DNA from 4 places in the Actinomadura sp. NPDC049753 genome. Region 2 is predicted to be linked to each of the others. Evidence: riboswitches for the same ligand, from Rfam matches in the RefSeq annotation. Region 2 holds a riboswitch; each other region holds the start of a gene.
The links. Region 2 has a riboswitch for cyclic di-AMP ahead of AB0K37_RS32515 (NlpC/P60 family protein). Riboswitches for the same ligand answer to the same signal wherever they lie in the genome.
Positions count from the first base shown of each region.

Region 1: linked by a shared signal. The riboswitch ahead of AB0K37_RS01095 (CHAP domain-containing protein) and the one ahead of AB0K37_RS32515 (NlpC/P60 family protein) in region 2 are both predicted to bind cyclic di-AMP.
Region 3: linked by a shared signal. The riboswitch ahead of AB0K37_RS24405 (CHAP domain-containing protein) and the one ahead of AB0K37_RS32515 (NlpC/P60 family protein) in region 2 are both predicted to bind cyclic di-AMP.
Region 4: linked by a shared signal. The riboswitch ahead of AB0K37_RS33595 (NlpC/P60 family protein) and the one ahead of AB0K37_RS32515 (NlpC/P60 family protein) in region 2 are both predicted to bind cyclic di-AMP.

Region 1 is NZ_JBFARL010000002.1:80,232-84,730, forward strand. It holds gene AB0K37_RS01090 (CDP-glycerol glycerophosphotransferase family protein) at 1-2,144, opposite strand, end outside; gene AB0K37_RS01095 (CHAP domain-containing protein) at 2,350-3,117, opposite strand; cyclic di-AMP (ydaO/yuaA leader) riboswitch at 3,129-3,282, opposite strand; gene AB0K37_RS01100 (SpoIIE family protein phosphatase) at 3,750-4,499, opposite strand, start outside.
Region 2 is NZ_JBFARL010000179.1:2,641-7,139, reverse strand. It holds gene AB0K37_RS32525 (LacI family DNA-binding transcriptional regulator) at 1-958, opposite strand, end outside; gene AB0K37_RS32520 (LuxR C-terminal-related transcriptional regulator) at 1,375-1,605, shown strand; gene AB0K37_RS32515 (NlpC/P60 family protein) at 1,884-2,879, opposite strand; cyclic di-AMP (ydaO/yuaA leader) riboswitch at 2,883-3,091, opposite strand; gene AB0K37_RS32510 (amino-acid N-acetyltransferase) at 3,362-3,883, shown strand; gene AB0K37_RS32505 (RDD family protein) at 3,889-4,499, shown strand, end outside.
Region 3 is NZ_JBFARL010000101.1:15,941-20,439, reverse strand. It holds gene AB0K37_RS24410 (NlpC/P60 family protein) at 23-970, shown strand; cyclic di-AMP (ydaO/yuaA leader) riboswitch at 1,466-1,664, shown strand; cyclic di-AMP (ydaO/yuaA leader) riboswitch at 1,789-1,961, shown strand; gene AB0K37_RS24405 (CHAP domain-containing protein) at 1,971-2,804, shown strand; gene AB0K37_RS24400 (hypothetical protein) at 2,844-4,109, shown strand; gene AB0K37_RS24395 (M48 family metallopeptidase) at 4,106-4,499, shown strand, end outside.
Region 4 is NZ_JBFARL010000194.1:4,351-8,849, forward strand. It holds gene AB0K37_RS33580 (amidohydrolase family protein) at 1-2, shown strand, start outside; gene AB0K37_RS33585 (Mut7-C RNAse domain-containing protein) at 44-814, shown strand; gene AB0K37_RS33590 ((deoxy)nucleoside triphosphate pyrophosphohydrolase) at 843-1,229, shown strand; gene AB0K37_RS33595 (NlpC/P60 family protein) at 1,748-2,764, opposite strand; cyclic di-AMP (ydaO/yuaA leader) riboswitch at 2,772-2,903, opposite strand; gene typA (translational GTPase TypA) at 3,095-4,499, shown strand, end outside.

The DNA of each region.
Region 1 (4,499 bases), on a different contig from region 2:
AAGCGCTCCACCATCCGCCGCAGCCGCGCCTGGTCGCCCGCGGGGCCCGACTTCAGCCGCGGCTGGTCCAGCCCCATCAGCTTGAACGCCGACCCGTGCCAGGTCTGGATGTAGGTGGTCTCGGGACGCTTGCGCAGCCGGTCCGGGAAGCCCTGGTTGTCGATCCAGAACTGGGCCCGCGCGAGCGCCAGGAAGTACGCCCACGATCCGCGCTTGACGAGCCGGGCGTCGTCCGGGAACCCCTTGGGGGACGAGGCGTACGACCACACCGCCGTCACCGGGCGGCCCGACCTGCGCAGTTCCCGGTAGATGTACTTCGGGTTGTCGGAGTAGTGGCGGCCGAGCTGGCTCTCGAAGACCGCCAGGCCGGCCCGGACGGGCAGCCGGCTCAGCACCCGGTTGAACACGATGATCTTGGTGTTCCGGCCGGTCAGGGTCCGGCGCACCGCCCGGTCCAGCCCCCGGGCCCGGTGGCGGGCCAGGCGTGCCGGGCGCGACAGGGCGGCGCGGCGCGCGGCGGCGCGGGTGAGCCGCGCCCACGGGCTCCCCGTCTCCAGGGCGAACGCCAGATGCCCGCCCTCGGTGACGTACGAGCGGAGCCGGTCCCCCGCGAACCGCGTCAGCCGCGGCCGGACGGGCAGCGAGACGCCGCCGAGCGACGGCGACCCGCGCCCCTCGCCGAGCCGGGTGACCACCTCCTCGCCGTCCACCCGGATGCGCAGCCGCACGTCCCAGACGGGGTCGATGAACCCGAAGGGACGGATCCTGCGGACGGGGTCGAACTCGGCGCGCCAGGTGAGCCGGTCGCCCTCGTGCCGGACGGACGCGCGGACCCGCCCCTTCCGCGAGCGGCCGCGCCGGTCGCGGAACTCCAGCGTCCCGGCCAGCTCCGCTCCCCGAGGGATCCGCCCCAGCGGGTTCAGCACGTAGCCGGCCATGAGCACGCGGCCGCCGCGCGTCTCCAGCCGCGTCACGGTGTTCGCCGGGCGCAGCTCCCGGAGGGGCCGCACATGGAAGCCGAAGGACGTGACGTCCCGGACGCGGCGGCCGAGCGTGCCGCGCGGGCGCCCGGCGCCCCAGTAGACGCGCCCGTCCCGCTCCACCAGGCGGGCGCGCAGCTCGGGACGCTTCACGGGGTCGTACTCGGCGGCGGCGAGCGCGCCCGCGTGGTCGCCCTCGCGGATCAGGTGCGCGGCGATCGCGGGCAGCGGGTTGGCCTGCTCGAAGACCCGCGGGTCCAGCTCGGCCAGGTAGGCGGCGGCCAGGTCGAGGAAGCGCGCCTGGTGGGCGGGGTCGCGGTCGCGCAGGTCGCGCAGGTACAGCACCAGGTCGTGGTTGACGAACTTGACGTCCTTGGCCCGCTGCAGGTCGTAGGCGCCGCGCAGCGCGAAGAGCATGTCGATGCGGCGGTGGATCTCCAGCCGGTCGGCGAAGTTGGCCAGGTCGGCGCGCCGGTTGGAGATCGACGGCGCCCGCGTCCGCTCCTTGACCAGCCAGTTGTAGACGCGGTGCGGGATCAGGGCGGTCCGCCCCGCCTCCAGGTAGGCCTCGGCGGTGAACAGCAGGTCCTCGTAGTGCAGCCGCTCGACGAACCGCAGGCCGTGCTCCTCCAGGAAGCCGCGCCGGTAGGCCTTGTTGGTCGAGAGCGTGTCGTAGAGGAGATCGGGGTTCTCGCTGAGCGACCCGTAGACGGCGCTGTGCCGGTAGAGCCACGGGTACCAGGGGCGGATCCGCCCCTTGGCCCCCTCGGGCAGGTCGAGGAAGATTCGGTCGCAGAGCCCCGAGACCATGTCGGCGCCGGTGTCCTCGGCGGCGGCGAGGAGGTTGAGGCAGGCGTGCCGGTCCAGCAGGTCGTCGCTGTCGAGGAACATCACGTAGCGGCCGGTGGACTCCTCGATCCCGGTGTTGCGGGGGCGGCCGCAGCCGCCGGAGTTGGTCGGCAGGTGGACGGTCCGGACCCGCCCCGGATGGGCGGCGGCGAGCCGGTCGGCGGCCTCGCCCGTCCCGTCGGTGCTCGCGTCGTCGACGATCAACGTCTCGACGCCGCCCAGCGACTGCGCCAGCGTCGAGGCCACCGCCCGCGGAAGCCTCCGCGCGTCGTTGTAGGCGATCACCACCACGCTGACATCCGGGCGCACCGCCATGGGCATCCCCCTCCGCAGACTCCGGCGTGCTGGATTCCTTTCCAGGAACTCCGCACTGAGGTCCAAGAGGGATCAAAGGCTGTCAACGCTTAGCATTACCCGCCGTCACCGGAGGCTCTGGGCACAACACCCGGAACGCCAGAAGGCGCCCGGCCTGGAGGCCGGGCGCCTTCGCGAAGCGTGCGCCTTCTCGGGCCGCGTCGGATCAGCGTGCGTAGTCGGGGTAGCCGTAGCCGACGACCTGCGACTTCTCGCGGACCTTCTTCTGCACCGCGTTGTCGGTGTTGCCCTCGATGGTGGTGATGCTGCCGTCGCCGTTGTCCTTGACGACGATGCCGACGTGGTCGATGTCACCGATGCTGGCCTTGGACCCGTCCTGCCAGTCGAAGAACACCACGGCGCCCGGCTTGGCCTTGTGGCCCCAGCGGTCGGTCTGCTTGAACCAGCTGGCGTGCTGGACGGTGTAGGCGTCCCAGCCCATGTTCTTGACGCCGGTCTGGGCGCCGAGCCAGGAGACGAACATGTTGCACCACTGGGCGCCGTTGTACTCCTTGACCGAGAAGCCGCCGTCGCGCTTGGCGGTGGCCTTCGCCTGCGGAGTCGAGACGTACCACTTGTGGTACTTGGTCTGGCCGCCCTTGCCCTCGTGGACGCCGACCTGCTTCTCGGCCAGCTTGATCACTTCGGCGGGCTTGACCGCGTGCGGGGGGACCTTGAAGCCCTCGCGCCGCGCCTCGGCGACGGCCTTGTCGGCCTTCACCGTCTTGGCCTGGGAGGACTGGTGAGCGGCGGTGCCCTGCTGGGCGACCACCGCCGCCTGGGAGGAGGTGTCGGCGACCGCGCGGCCGCCGGCGAGGGGGTTGATAACCGAGAGCCCGACCGCGCCCGCCAGGACCGCGCCGACGGCGACGCCGACGGCCTTGTCCTCGGGGGTGAGGCGGTTGAGCGAAAGTCGATCAAAAAGACCGGACATGCAGGGAATCTCCTTGTCTTCCATGGCGCCTACCGGGTTAGCTGACGGATTCGGGCATGGAAGCAGCCCTACGGCGCGACTCTCGGGCGCGCCGATTCACCCCAGAAACGTGGGTCCCCGGCTCCGCTCCGGTCACCGACCGGACGGACTCGGCCTCGCACCGCGGGAGCGGTGCAGGTATACGGATGTCTCTCTGGCAGATCTTGATGAGGGGGCGCGCGTCGATTGGCGCGCATCGCGTGCGGATACCGCTCCGCGATCCTCGGCCGCGCATGGTGCGGCCGGTGGCAACGCATGGGACGCGCTGCGTGATTCGGGATCGAAGGTACCAACCTTCTCAAGAAAAGCAAACCAGGCATAAAGTAAAGTCTTGCCTGCTCAAAGCCCTCTCAAGAGACTCCCAACACCGGGGCTGCGCCGCCTCTTCCCGATCTTTGTCGAAGCGCGCCCAACCCCTTGCCCGCCGCCCTTACCGGGCCTTCGGGAAAAGGTAAAGAAGATCGAATAGGGGGCGTCCGGCGTTCTCCGTCCGGCCCGCCTGCCACCCGGGCGTCCCGCTGAGTGAGGCGCACGTCACACCAGGCGATCTTCGCTGGTCAGGCGTGCCATTCGTCACCGCGAGGCCCGGGCGGTCACTCCACGTAAAGGGCGAAGAGCGTGGTGTCGTCCGCCGCCCGGTCGTGCTCCATCCGCGCCAGCACCTCGTCCAGCACCCGGTCGGGACGCGTGGAGGAGTCGCGCAGGATGCGGGTCAGGCGGACGATCCGCTCGTCCAGGTCCGCGTCCCGGCGCTCCACCAGGCCGTCGGTGTAGAGGAAGAGCATGTCGCCCGGCTCGAGCCCGGTGGTGATCGTCGTGTACTCCCACCCGGGCATGGCGCCGAGCATCGGGTCGCGGACGACCTCCATCGGGGTCGCCCGCCCGTCCCGGACCAGGATCGGCGGCGGATGGCCCGCGCACGTCCACTCCAGGACGTGCCGGGACGGGTCGTAGTGGGCGACGATGGCGGTGCCCGTCGCCGGCGGGTCCATGCCGCCGATCAGCTCGTTCAGCCAGCCGACCAGCCGCCCCGGGCGCTCCCCCGTGCAGGCGAGGCCCAGCAGGCCGTTCCGGGCCCGTGCCATCGCCGCCGCCGCCGGCAGCCCATGCCCGGCCGCGTCCCCGATCGCGAACATCGCCCGCCCGTTCTGAAGGGCTTTGGTCGCGAACCAGTCGCCGCCGATGCGAGCCGTGCTCTCCGCCGCCATGCTGCGGATCGAGGTGCACAGGCCCGGCAGCTGCTCGATCTCGTCCTCGTCCGGAAGGATGGCCCGCCGCAGGGTCACCGCCACGCGCCGCTCCTGTGCCGTCCGCGCCTGCTGGCGCAGCATCTGCCGCCGGGT
Region 2 (4,499 bases):
TGAGCGGCACGGCGGCGCTCGCCGCGAGCTCGATGTCGTCGTAACCGATCACGGCGACGTCCTCGGGGACGCGGACGCCGAGCCGGGTCAGCTCGTTGATCAGGCCGATCGCGAGCAGGTCGTTGGCGCAGAAGACGCCGTCGGGCACCGGGGACATGGCCATGATCTGGTGCGCCGCGGCCTGCCCCTCCGTGGGGCTCAGGGCGTCCTTGACCAGGACCGGGGGCTTGCCGAGGCCCGCCTCGACGATCGTGCGGGCGGCTCCGTCGCGGCGTTCCACGCAGGGCTGCGGTTCGGGGATCCCGGTCACGAACGCGATGCGATCGCGTCCGATGCCGAGCAGGTACGCGGCGGCGGCCTCGCCGCCCGCCACGTGGTCGACCCGGGCGGAGCACACGTCGGCGGCGTCCCGATCGATCAGCACCACGCTCATGCCCGCGGCGCGCAGCCGGGAGATGTCGCGGGGGCCGATCCCGACCGGGATGACCAGGGCCCCGGCGGCCCGCTGGTCGGCGAGCAGCTCCAGCAGGCGGCGCTCCTTGCGGGGGGAGTGGTCGCTGGACAGCCACAGGGCGTCGTGGCCGGCCGCGTTGAGCGCCGCCTCGGCGCCCCGGGCGACGTCGGTCGCATAGGGGTTGGCGAGGTCCTCGACGAGGACGCCGAACGCCCGGCGCGGTTGGTCGCCGAACTCGCCCGCGGTCCGCTCGGGGCCCGTGCGGAGCCGGCGCGCGGACTCGTTGCGGACGAATCCGAGCTCCTCGATCGCGGCGCGGACGCGGTCACGGGTAGCTTCGGCCACGAGATCTGGCCGGTTTAGGACATTCGAAACGGTCCCAACTGAGACTCCAGCACGCCTCGCGACCTCACGAATACTGGTCTGTGGCAACTCGCTCCTCGTCCCGCTCCATGGGCGTTTTCCCAGGTAGTGGAGTTTGGCATGGCGGGGCGCCGAATGCACGGTCACACATGGTGAGCGATCGGGCACGCAGCGCTCTTGACCGGCGCTTGACGGGCCGGATCCGGCCGCCTAGCGTTCCGAGCCGAAGCGTAGCTTGAAACGATTCACGATCTTCGTTCACTGCGAGGACCGGTGGGTTCGGCGAGAGGGGACGGGCGGATGGCTGGCGATCACATCCCGTCTTTCTCGGCAGGCCAACGAGTGAATCGTCACCCGGAGTTCCCCCGTACACCCCCGCAATCGGCCATGCGGCCACCTCCGGCCAAGCGCGCGAGACAGAAAAGGAACCCGATGATCTAAGTCCGGAAGGGTCCGGACCCGGCAACCCAACGCGCGTACAGATCGAGGCCCAACCCGTGCCTGTGCAGCGGACGGCTGCATCCCCGCGGTCATCACCACGGACGAGGGAGGACGGAGTGGAAACAGCCACACTCGCACGTCGTGGCACCGACGATTTCGGGCTGAGCGAGGAAGAGATCCGGCTGCTCGCCCAGATCGCCAGCGGTGTCACCGCCGATGTGGCGGCACGCAAGCTGGAACTGAGCGCTCGGACCTTGCGGCGCCGGCTGCGGACGATCTGCGACCGGCTGGAGGTCAACACCCCTATCGAGGCCGTGGTGTGGGCGGCCCGGAGGCAGCTCATCTAGCGAGGCACCCCCGACGCTCGCCAGGGGACGGCGAGCGTCATCCGGAGAAACGGCGGTTGATCCGAATTCCGTCCGCCCCCGCAGCGGCGGCGCCCGCGCCCTGGCAGGTAGGTCCCTGCAGAAGGCGTCGCCGCGGACGGCGTTCGGGCCTGACAGGCCACCTGACCCGCCCTGATCTCCGGCAGGCTTCACTCCCACAACGGGCCTTCGGCCGGCACGCCATGCGATGGCCGGCCCGGCCGGCTCGGCCGGTGCCCGTCCGGCGCGGCGGCGGTGTTCTAGGCGACGCGGACGCCGCCGGCGAAGGGGCGTCCGTCCATGGAGGCGATCTTCACGACGTCGCCGGTATGCGGGGCGTGCAGCATCTTGCCCCCGCCGACGTAGATCCCCATGTGGTGCAGGTCGGCGTAGAAGAAGACGAGGTCGCCCGGCTGGAGCTCGCTGCGCGACACGTGCGTTCCGGCGTTCCACTGGCTGCCGGTGTAGTGCGGCAGGTTGATGCCGACCTGCTTGTAGGCCCACATCGTGAGGCCGGAGCAGTCGAAGGTGGTCGGGCCGGCGGCGCCCCACACGTACGGGCGGCCGATCTTGCTCATCGCGTACCGGAGCGCCTGCGCGGCCTTGCCGGTGCCGATGACGGGGAGCTTGGCGAGCTGGGTCGGGTCCTTGTCGACGAGCTTGCCGCGGATCTTCTCGTAGGCGTCGGTGATCTTCGTGCGCTGCGAGTCGAGCTGCGTCTTCAGGTCCTTCACCTGCTTGGCGCGGGCCTCGGCCGACTTGCGGGCCCGCTGAGCGGACTGCATGGCCTGCATCAGCCCGAGCACCTGGGTGCTGTCCTGCTTGGCGAAGTAGTGGAGGGTCGCGGCCTGGTCGAGGACGGACTGGGGGTCCTGGGAGGCGACGAACGACACCGTGGGGTCGGAGCCGCCCTGCATGTAGCTCGTCGCCGCGAGGGATCCGACCTTCTGGCGGAGAGTCTCCAGCGTCTTCTCCTGACGCTTGGCGTTCTCCGTGGCGACCTTGGCGGCGCGCTGCGACTGCGCGAGCCTGACCTTGAGCCCGTTGTACTGCTCGGTGAGCTGCTCCAGCTGGTCGGCGAGCTTGAGCGCCTTCGTCCTCAGCTCCTTGGCGGAGGGTTCGGGGTCGGCGTGCGCGACGGCGATCGCGTGCGGGGCGATCGCGTGCGGGGCGGCCGAAACGACGGCGAGCGCGCCCACCACGATGGTCGCGCGCCCACGGAAGCGTGAAAGGGAAGCATGCCGCGATCGCTTCACGAATACTCCTCTCCTCAGCCGCCTACCGGGTTAGCTGACGGGTTGGGGCCGGAGCAGCCCGTCCGCGTCCGCGAGCGAACCGATCGCCCGCTGTCGCGGATTCACCCCTCGCATTCGGTCGCTCAGGGAGATCTCCCTGAAACGCTCCGAAAGTGGGTCCCCGGCTCCTCGGGCAGCTGGTTGCGACCCGGGGGACTCGGCGGATCGGCCTCCGTCCTGCGGTGGGCCGACGTCAGCGCAGGACACTAACGGACCCCGCATTGGATGCCAACCAGAACATGCGAATTCGCAGGTCACGCGGCGCGGTGAAGGAGGGGAGCACCGGTGGGGCGCATCCCGCACGCTGTGTTCTGGCCCGCGTCTCGGACGGCCCCGGACAGTGCCTAGGCCCTTTTATCTAGTCACTGGCGCGCGGTGCTCGGCGCGGGAGGGCGGGAGGGCGTGCCCTGGTGGGCCGCGGCGTTCGATAATCTCGCCTATTTGTGGAAGTCGTGATCCGGCGTGCACGTACCGCCGACGTCCAGGAGATCCGCAGGCTCGTCGACCTGTACGCGGGGTCGGGGCGTCGCCTGCTGAAGAAGACGACGGTCAAGCTGTACGAGGACGTCCAGGAGTTCTGGGTCGCCGAGGACGTCCAGCACGGGACGCCAGGGCCGGTCATCGGCTGCGGCGCCCTCCACGTCATGTGGGAGGACCTCGCGGAGGTCCGCTCGGTCGCCGTGGACAAGGGATGCGGCGGACGGGGTATCGGGCACCGCATCGTGACCCGCCTCCTGGAGAACGCGCGAGAACTCGGCGTCCGCCGGGTGTTCTGCCTTACCTTCGAGGTGGAGTTCTTCGCTCGCCACGGCTTCCAGCAGATCCTGGGGACTCCGGTGTCGCCAGAGGTGTACGAGGAACTTCTCCGCTCCTACGACGAAGGCGTGGCAGAGTTCTTGGACCTCGACCGGGTCAAGCCGAATACGTTGGGCAACACCCGGATGTTGCTTCGCCTGGAGGACTGACCCGAATGAGCGATACCCCCCACCGCGGGCGGCCTTACCAGCCCCAGCAGGGGCAGGGTTCCTACGGCCCGCCCCCTCCGTACCAAGGTTCTCAGTGGCAGCAACCACAGCAGCCGTCTTCGCAGCAGCAGTGGGACCAGCAGTCCCAGCAGCAATGGCAGCCGCAACAGCAGCAGTGGAACCAGCAGCCCGCCTACGAGGACTACAGCTCCTACGACGGCGGCGGTTCCTACGACGGCGGCGGTGACGTGGCACTCGCGCCCATTCACCGTAGGGCGGGCGCGCGAATCATCGACAACGCGCTCGTCGCGGTCTTCGGGTTCGCTCTCGTCCTGCCGGTGACGATCGGCGCGTTCGGTCTGGGCAAGCCGGGCAGCAAGACGGAGGACGAGGGCGGTGTGTGGAACTGGCCCATCATCTTCACCCTCTTCTGTGTCCTGTCTGTGCTGCCGTTCATCTATGAGGCCGTGCAGTTGTCCATGTGGGGACGGACGCTGGGGAAGCGCGTTCTGAGCTTGGGGGTCGTTCAGGCAAGGCCTGCGGGCACCCCGATCACCACAACGCAGGCTGTGTGGCGTGCCGGGATCACCCATGTCGGCTACCAGCTCGGGGTTTT
Region 3 (4,499 bases), on a different contig from region 2:
GGCGGCCGTCGCCGGACTGACCGTGGCGGTCTCCCTGACCTGCTCCCCGGTGGTGGCGCACGCCGAGCCCAAGCCGACCCGGGCGCAGGCCCAGAAGACGCTCGACAAGCTCAACGAGAAGATGGACCAGAAGGTCGAGCAGTTCAACCAGAACCGCGAGAAGCTCAAGGTCGCCAAGAAGAAGTTCGACGCCGCGACCAAGGCGAGCAAGCAGGAGCAGGCCAGCTTCGAGGAGCAGCGCTCCAAGATCGCGCAGATGGCGGCCACCGCCTACAAGAACGGTGACTCGACCGACGTCACCGGCTTCGTCGGCAGCAACGACCCGCAGTCGATCCTCGACCAGGCCGCCGTCTTCTCGCACCTGTCGCACGAGCGCAGCTCCCAGCTCACCCAGTTCCTCGCGACCGCCCAGCGGCTCCGCCGCGAGCAGTCCCAGGCGAAGGCCGCTTACGACGAGGTGAAGTCGAAGCAGGACGAGCTGAAGAAGCAGAAGCAGGACCTCGACAAGCAGGTGCAGAAGCAGAAGGCGCTCGTGCGTCGGCTCGGCGGCGGCAGCACGCCCTCCCGCCCGGGCGGCGGCGGCCCCACCGGCGGCACCTACAACGGCCCGGCCAGCGGCCCGGCCCGCGCGGCGCTCGACTTCGCCTACGCCCAGCTCGGCAAGCCCTACTCCTACGGCGCCGAGGGCCCGAGCTCCTACGACTGCTCCGGCCTGACCATGAAGTCCTGGGCCGCCGCGGGCGTCGGCATCACCCGCACCACCAACTCCCAGTACGCCGCGACCAAGCGGGTGGCCAAGAGCAACCTGCAGCCGGGCGACCTGGTGTTCTTCAGCAACCTCGGCCACGTCGGCCTCTACGTGGGCGGCGGCAAGATGATCCACGCCCCGCACACCGGCGACGTCGTCAAGATCAGCGACATCACCTCCGGCTACTACCTGAGCAACTACTACGGCGCCGGACGTCCCTGACGCACCGCCCAGAACCCCCGCCCCACGGGCGGCATCGGGCCTCCATCGACAACGGACCAGGCTTGACCTGGTCCGTTGTTGATTTTGGGGGGGTTTGCCTTCTTTTGGGGTTTTGGTACCTTTGCACCACTCACGGCGCCCTCCAGACGCCGTGGACCCGCGGCGCCCACCCGGCGCCCCGGCCCCACGCGGCGCATCCAGCACCCGCGTGACGGCGGCGCGAGCCACGCGCCGCTCCCCCAAGGCGGCACGCCCCACGTGCCGTCCCGCGGCGCCCGAAGGCGCCGCACGGTCTCGACGCAGACCCGGCCGACCCCGTCCCACCGTGCGCACGCCGCAGCGTGCATGGCGCTGAGCGCGCAGCCGCGGTGACCTACACGGGGCAGGCCCCGGACGGTCCCCGGAGACGGGCCGCCGTCCGCCACAACACAAGGCGCCGCTCGTTCGCACGCGGGAGACAGGTCCCGCGCCGGGCCCCATCTCGCCCCCAGGATCGCAGCGGCAGCGCCGAATCCGCCTCAGCGCGGAACCGGGGACCCATCTGCGCCGGAGTCCGGAGAACCTCTCCGGACGGGCATTCCGGCACCCGGGGTGAATCGGCGCGTCTCTCCCGGCAGTCCGGTGAGAGCCGCCGTAGGGCCACTTCCACGCCCGAACCCGTCAGCTAACCCGGTAGGCGTCTGGAAGAGAAGGAGTGAATCCCGCAGCGTTACCTGGGGCGTGGCCGCCACGCGGCCGCGCCCCCACCCCCCTTTCACTCGGCGGGCGCTCACGCGCCCGCCGAGATTCCCCATCAGAACCGGCGTGCCCGCCCCCCGGGCACGTCACCGCCGAATCCGCGGACCGCCGTGCCCCCGCATGCGCGGCCGCCGTGGAACCGGGGACCCACTGCGTCCTTTTCGGGGTGAATCGGCCTGCCTTCGCGGGCCGTAGGGCGGCTTCCACGCCCGAACCCGTCAGCTAACCCGGTAGGCGGCATGGAAGTCGAGGAGATCCCCCCGTGCCACGCGCGCACTGCAAGAAGACCCCCGGCAGGCATCGCAAGCCGAACCCCCTGTCCCTCACTTGGCGGACGACCGGCGGCGTGATCGTCGGCGCCGCCGTGCTCGGCACCGCCGCCGCCACCGCGCAGGCGTCGGTCCTGCCGTTCGGTTCCACCCCGGCGAGGTCCGCCGCCGCGGCCGACCTGGCCCCCGGCCTGACGGCGCACGGCGGCCCGTCCGGGCGCACGTCCGAGCACGAGTCAGGGACCGCCGGTTCGAAGGCCCCGGCGAAGAAGGACCGGCCCGAGCAGCCGAAGGCGAAGACCTCCGGAAAGGCCGCCGCGAAGACCGCCGCGAAGCCGCGCCCCACCGCCGCGCAGGCCATCGAGCTCGCCCGCTCGCAGGTGGGCGTCGAGGAGGACGGCGGCGGCGAGACCAAGTTCCAGGAGTGGTACATGGCCACGTCCCGCGCACAGGAGACCCTCGCGCGCGACGGCGGCTCCCTCAGCGGCTACGGCGACGCGAACTGGTGCGACATGTTCGTCTCCTGGGTGGGCGAGCAGATCGGCTTCAGCGACCAGGTCGGCAGCGACGCCTGGACGGTCGCCCACGCCCGCTGGTTCCAGGAGCACGGCCGCTGGGGCACCGAGCCGAAGCCCGGCGCGATCGTCTTCTTCGCGTGGGACGGCGGCGAGTCCGTCGACGACATCGAGCACGTCGGCATGGTGGTCAAGAAGGTCGACGACGGCACGATCGAGACCGTCGAGGGCAACACCGACAACGCCGTCCGGATAAAGGAACGTTCCACAGACGTCGTCGTCGGCTACGGCTACCCGGACTACCGGTCGTGACGGCACCCCCCGCCCCGCGCCCTGCATAGGATCGCGCCCATGGAGGAAGGCCCCGGGCAGGAAGCCCCCGTGACGCGGCGCCGGGTTCTCGCCCTCGGCGCGGGCGGGTTCGCCGTCCTCCTCGCCGGAGGGGCCGGCCTGGCCGGCTCGCGCTCCGGCGGCGGGGCGGCGGACGCCGGCGCGCCCGGCTCCCCGTCCGCCGGGACGTTCAGCCCCTCCATGGCCGCCGCCGTCCTCGCCAATCGCGCCGACGCCGTCCGCGAAGGCGACCGCATGGCGTTCCTCGCCACGGTGGGCAACGCCCCCGCCGCCTTCCAGGACACCCAGTCACGCATGTACGGGAACCTCCGGAAGCTTCCCCTGGAAGGCTGGCGGGAGCGCGTCGTCGGCACCGAGGCCGTGGACGGCGAGACCGCCGTCGTCCGCGTCGAGGCGCGCTACAGGCTGCGCGGCTTCGACCGGAGCGACGTGGCCCGCACCCGCTACCTCACGCTGGCCCCGCGGGGCGGGGCGTGGACGATCGTCGGCGACGGGACGTCCCGCGGCCTCGCCGACGACACCGACATCTGGGACTGCGGCCCCCAGACGGTGGTCAGGGGCCGCACGAGCCTGGTCATCGGCGACGGCGCCGGCCTCGACGGCATCGCCCGGCGGCTGGACGCGGCCGTCCCGGCCGTGACGTCCGTGGTCGGCACGGGGTGGGCGCGGCGGGTCGTCGCGCTCGTCCCCGCCGACGCGACCGTCGCCTCCGCGCTCGCCGGCCCCGGGCAGAGCCTCGGCCAGATCGCCGCGCTCGCCGCCGTCGCCCCGGCCGCCGGGGGCGGCCGCGGCGAGGACCGCGTCATCGTCTCCCCCGGCACCTTCGGCCGCCTCAACGAGCTGGGCCGCGACGTGGTCCTCGCCCACGAGCTGACCCACGTCGCCACCGGCGGCGCCCGCGACGGGCGCACCCCGCTGTGGCTGATCGAGGGCTTCGCGGACTACGTCGGCTACCGGCGCGTCAAGATCAGCACCCGGTCGGCGGCGGGCGAGCTGCGCCGCGAGGTCTCCGCCGGGCGCGCGCCCTCCGCGCTGCCCTCCGCCGACGCGTTCGCCGGCGGCTCCCCCCGCCTCTCCCAGGCCTACCAGGAGGCCTGGCTCGCCTGCCGGATGGTCGCCGACCGGTACGGTGAAGCGGCGCTGGTGCGGCTCTACCGGGCCGCCGGGCGTGCCCCGGAGGCCGCGGCGCTGCGCGACGTGCTCGGCCTGACGCGGGAGCGCTTCACCGAACTGTGGCGCGACTACGTGAAGGAGGAGCTCGCATGAGCGAGGCGGAGACCGACGAGGACCGCGCCGGGGACGGCGCCGCCGGAACGCCCGGCGCCGCCCCCGCGCGCCGGCCCCGGATCGCCGCCGCCGTCACCGCCGCCGTGCTCTTCGCCGGGGTCGCGACCGTGCTCGCGAAGACCACGCCGTGGAACCCGCTGCCCGGGCACGTCCCCGGCGGGCGGGTGGAACCCGATCCCGCGCTGGACTTCACCCCCGCCGAGATCGCCCGTTCCCGGGCGTTCGACTCGGCCGTCAACCCGCCCGCCTACACGGGACTCCTCGTCGGCCTCGCCCTGATCCTGGTGCTGGGCCTCACGCCGCTGGGCGCCCGCTTCATCGGCTGGGCCACCGCGAGGACACGCCGCCGGCCGCTGCGCATCATCGTCG
Region 4 (4,499 bases), on a different contig from region 2:
GAACCCGGGAGAATCGTCGGCCGCGCGTGGCATGCTGATCGGCGTGGAGTCCGAGATAACGATCCGCGTCGCCGACGAGCTGCTGATGTTCCTGCCCGCCACCCGGCGGGAGTCCCCGGCGCGGGTCCCCTGCGACGGGACCTCGACGCTGGGGCACCTCGTGGAGTCGCTGGGCGTCCCCCTGCCCGAGGCGGGCCCGATGACCGCCGACGGCGAGCCCGCCGGCCCCGCCACCCGCCCCGGAGCCGGGGCCGAGGTCCGCGTGGCCGCGGTCCCGCGCCCCCAGCCCGTGCCGCTGGACCCGGGCCAGGTCGCCCCGCGCTTCCTCCTGGACGTGCACCTCGGCACGCTGGCCCGGCGCATGCGCCTGCTCGGCCTCGACACCGCCTACCACAACGACATGGACGACCCGGCGCTCGTCGTCCAGGCCAACGAGGAGCGCCGCGTCCTGCTCACGCAGGACCGCGGCCTCCTGCGCCGCCGCGCGCTGTGGTTCGGCGCCTACGTCCGCGGCTCGCGCCCCGACGACCAGCTCCGCGACCTGCTCGACCGCTTCGCGCCCGTCCTGCGCCCGTGGACGCGCTGCACCGCCTGCAACGGCGAGCTCGTCCCGGTCGACAAGCAGGAGATCGAGCGCGAGCTGCGGGCGGGCACGCGCCGCAGCTACGACGTGTACGGCCGCTGCGCGGTCTGCGGGCAGGTCTACTGGCGCGGGGCGCACGGCGACCACCTGGAGGAGATCGTCCGCGACGCGACGCGGCTGGTCGACTCCCTCAGGCGGAACGGAACCGGACGGACCGGCGCCGCGGTCTGATCACGAACACGGAGAGGAGCTGGTCGCGATCGATCTCGTGGTGGTGGGGGCGGCGATCCTCGCGGAGGGGCGGCTGCTGGCCGCCCAGCGCGCCGAGCCGCCGCACATGGCGGGCGGCTGGGAGCTTCCCGGCGGCAAGGTCGACCCCGGAGAGTCGGACGAGGACGCCCTGGTGCGCGAGTGCCACGAGGAACTCGCCGTGAAAGTCCGCCTGGGCCGCCGAGTGGGCGGCGACTGGCGCCTCAGCGAACGCGCCGTCCTCCGCGTCTGGACGGCCGAGCTAGCGGAAGGCGAGCCGCAAGCCCTGGAGCACCTGGAACTCCGCTGGCTGGCACCCTCAGAGCTCCACGACGTCGACTGGCTCCCCGGCGACCGCCCGGTAGTAGACCTCCTGGCCACCGAAGGCCTCACCTAGCCAACCCGGGCTCGGGCCACCGTCCCCAGCGACCAGCTCGGAGCGAAGCGCAGAGCGTGCCGACCTCCGACGATCGCCCGCACTGCCCCCGACGGAGGCCCTCAGAAAGCGACGGTGGACCGCCGGAGTGTCCACGCACTCGCGGGCCCCTGCGCAGCACCTACTGCCGCGCCGCCCAAGCCCGCCCGCACGCCCGCAGCAACGACGTGGGAAGCGCCTCTAGCCGACGGCAGAAGCCCTCCACTGCGACAACCTCAGCCATCACAGCAACCCCGCAACGTCCTGAGGGCACGAGGAGGAAGCACGTCGATACGACGACAGAACCGTCCAGTGCGACAACCTCAGCCCCCGCCGCAACCCCGCCGCGACCTCAAGGTTGCGATCGCGTCCGAAGGCAGGTTCGAGCTTGCGAGAACCTGATCGCGCAGCGAGCCGCCAGGCGAGACGGAGCGATGCCAGCGATCGCCCCGCTTTTTTCGACGATGGAGGGCCGCCAGGCCCGAAGGAGGAGAAAGAAGCTAAGAAATACGGTTCGCGCCTGCGAAGTCGGAGCGGTCGGAGAGCTTGGAGATCTTGACCACGTCGCCGGTCTGGGGGGCGTGGAGGTACTTGCCGTCACTCAGGTAGATGCCCATGTGGTGCAGGTTGCTGCCGAAGTACACCAGGTCGCCGGAGCGGAGGGCGCCGCGGGAGACCTTCGTTCCCATGGCGAACAGGTCGCCGGTGTAGTGCGGGAGGCCGGGCTTGCCGACCTGGGCGTAGGCCCAGACGACGAGGCCTGAGCAGTCGAAGCTGCTCGGTCCGGCGGCGGCCCACACGTACGGGGAGCCGAGCTTGGTGAGCGCCTTGCGGGCCATCTTGGCGGGCAGGTCGGAGCCCTTCACGGTGGCGCTGAGGCCGGTGCGCGGGTCGCTCGCGTGGGTGGTGGTCAGCTTGTCGAGGCGCTTCATCACCTCGGAGACCTTGGCCTTGGCGGCCTCGCGCGCCTGCTTGGCGTCGTCCCAGGCCTTCTTGACCTGGGCGGTCTTCGCCTTGGCGGTGCGCTCCGCGGCGTCGGCCTGGTCGATCTGCTTCTTCAGGGCGAGGACGGCGGTGGCCTGGCTCTGCGCCAGGTAGGCGCGGTCGGACAGCCCCTCGGCGGAGGCGCCGGAGCCGAAGAGGACGTCGGGGCCGCCGGCCATGTAGTTCGCGGCGGCCAGGCTGCCGAGCTTCTGGCGGGCGGGCTCGGCGAGGGCGCGCAGCCGCTCGGCCTCCCGGGTGGCGTCCCGCTCGGCCTTGCGGGCCTTGTTGAACTCGACGCGGGCCTTGTTGAACTTCTCCGTGAGGATCTCGGCCTCTTCGTTGAGCGCGTCGAGGCTCTTGCGCAGGCCCTTCTCCGTCGTCGGCGTGGGGCTCGGCGCCGAGGGCGCGGAGGCTGGCCGGAACGGCTGGGCGGCGTGGGCGAGGTCCGGCGCGGTGGCGCCGAGGCCGATCAGGAGCAGGGTGGCGGTGGCGGTGGGCAGAACGCGACGCCGCCGGGGGGAATCCGGAGCCAAGCCGGTGTTCTCCTCTCCTCGTACGCCTACCGGGTTAGCTGACGGGTTCGGGCCAGGAGTCGCCCTACGACGAGCGTCGATTCACCCCGAGGGTGGTGGGTCCCCGGTTCTCCCGCGGGAGATTCGGCGTTCCGGCCGCAGTCCCCTGGGGGCGGGACTCCGGACGACCGGATCTCGGGCAGATTACAAAGGATGCGCAAAGTTGGCCAATCGAGGTCCGTGTGAGCGGTGGGGCGAACGACTCGGAGTGGGTGGTACGCACGGCCAAGTAGAATGGGTACGGCCGCACGTCTGCGGCGACTCCCGAACTCTCACGCAAGGCGAACCCGCATGCCCATCTCCACGCGCGACGACCTCCGTAACGTCGCGATCGTCGCCCACGTCGACCATGGCAAGACGACGCTGGTCGACGCCATGCTCTGGCAGTCCGGGGCCTTCCGCGAGAACCAGGACGTCGACGACCGCGTGCTCGACTCCAACGACCTGGAGCGCGAGAAGGGGATCACGATCCTCGCGAAGAACACCGCGGTCCTGCACAACGGTCTGACGATCAACATCATCGACACCCCGGGGCACGCCGACTTCGGCGGCGAGGTCGAGCGCGGCCTGTCCATGGTGGACGGCGTCGTCCTGCTGGTCGACGCCAGCGAGGGCCCGCTCCCGCAGACCCGCTTCGTGCTGCGCAAGGCGCTCGCCGCGCGGCTGCCGGTGATCCTGGTCGTGAACAAGACCGACCGCCCCGACGCGCGCATCGACGAGGTCGTGGACGAGACCTACGAGCTGTTCATGGACCTCGACGCCGACGAGGAGCAGATCGACTTCCCGATCGTGTACGCGTCCGGCCGCGCCGGGCGGGCCTCGCTCGACAAGCCCGCCGACGGCGCCATGCCCGGCAGCGACGACCTGGAGCCGCTGTTCAAGGTCATCACCGAGACGATCCCCGCGCCGTCCTACGACCCCGACGCGCCGCTCCAGGCGCACGTGACGAACCTGGACGCGTCCAGCTACCTCGGCCGGATCGCGCTGTGCCGGGTGCACGCCGGCACGATCAAGAAGGGCCAGCAGGTCGCCTGGTGCCGGCATGACGGCAGCGTCGACCGGGTGAAGATCACCGAGCTGATGATGACGGAGGCGCTCACCCGCAAGCCCGCGGACGAGGCCGGGCCCGGCGACATCATCGCCATCGCCGGCATCCCCGACATCATGATCGGCGACACCATCGCCGACCCGGACGACCCGCGCCCGCTGCCGCTGATCACGGTGGACGAGCCCGCGATCTCCATGACGATCGGCACCAACACCGGGCCGATGGCGGGCCGCGAGAAGGGCACCAAGGTCACCGCCCGGATGGTCAAGGACCGGCTCGACCGCGAGCTCGTCGGCAACGTGTCGATCCGGGTGCTGCCGACCGAGCGCCCCGACGCCTGGGAGGTGCAGGGCCGCGGAGAGCTGGCCCTGGCGATCCTGGTCGAGAACATGCGCCGCGAGGGTTACGAGCTGACCGTCGGCAAGCCGCAGGTCGTCACGCGTGAGATCGACGGCAAGAAGCACGAGCCGGTCGAGCGGCTCACCGTCGACATCCCCGAGGAGCACCTCGGCGCCGTCACGCAGCTGATGGCGGTCCGCAAGGGCCGCATGGAGCACATGACCAACCACGGGACGGGCTGGATCCGGATGGAGTTCCTCGTCCCGGCCCGCGGCCTGATCGGGTTCCGCACCGAGTTCATGACCGAGA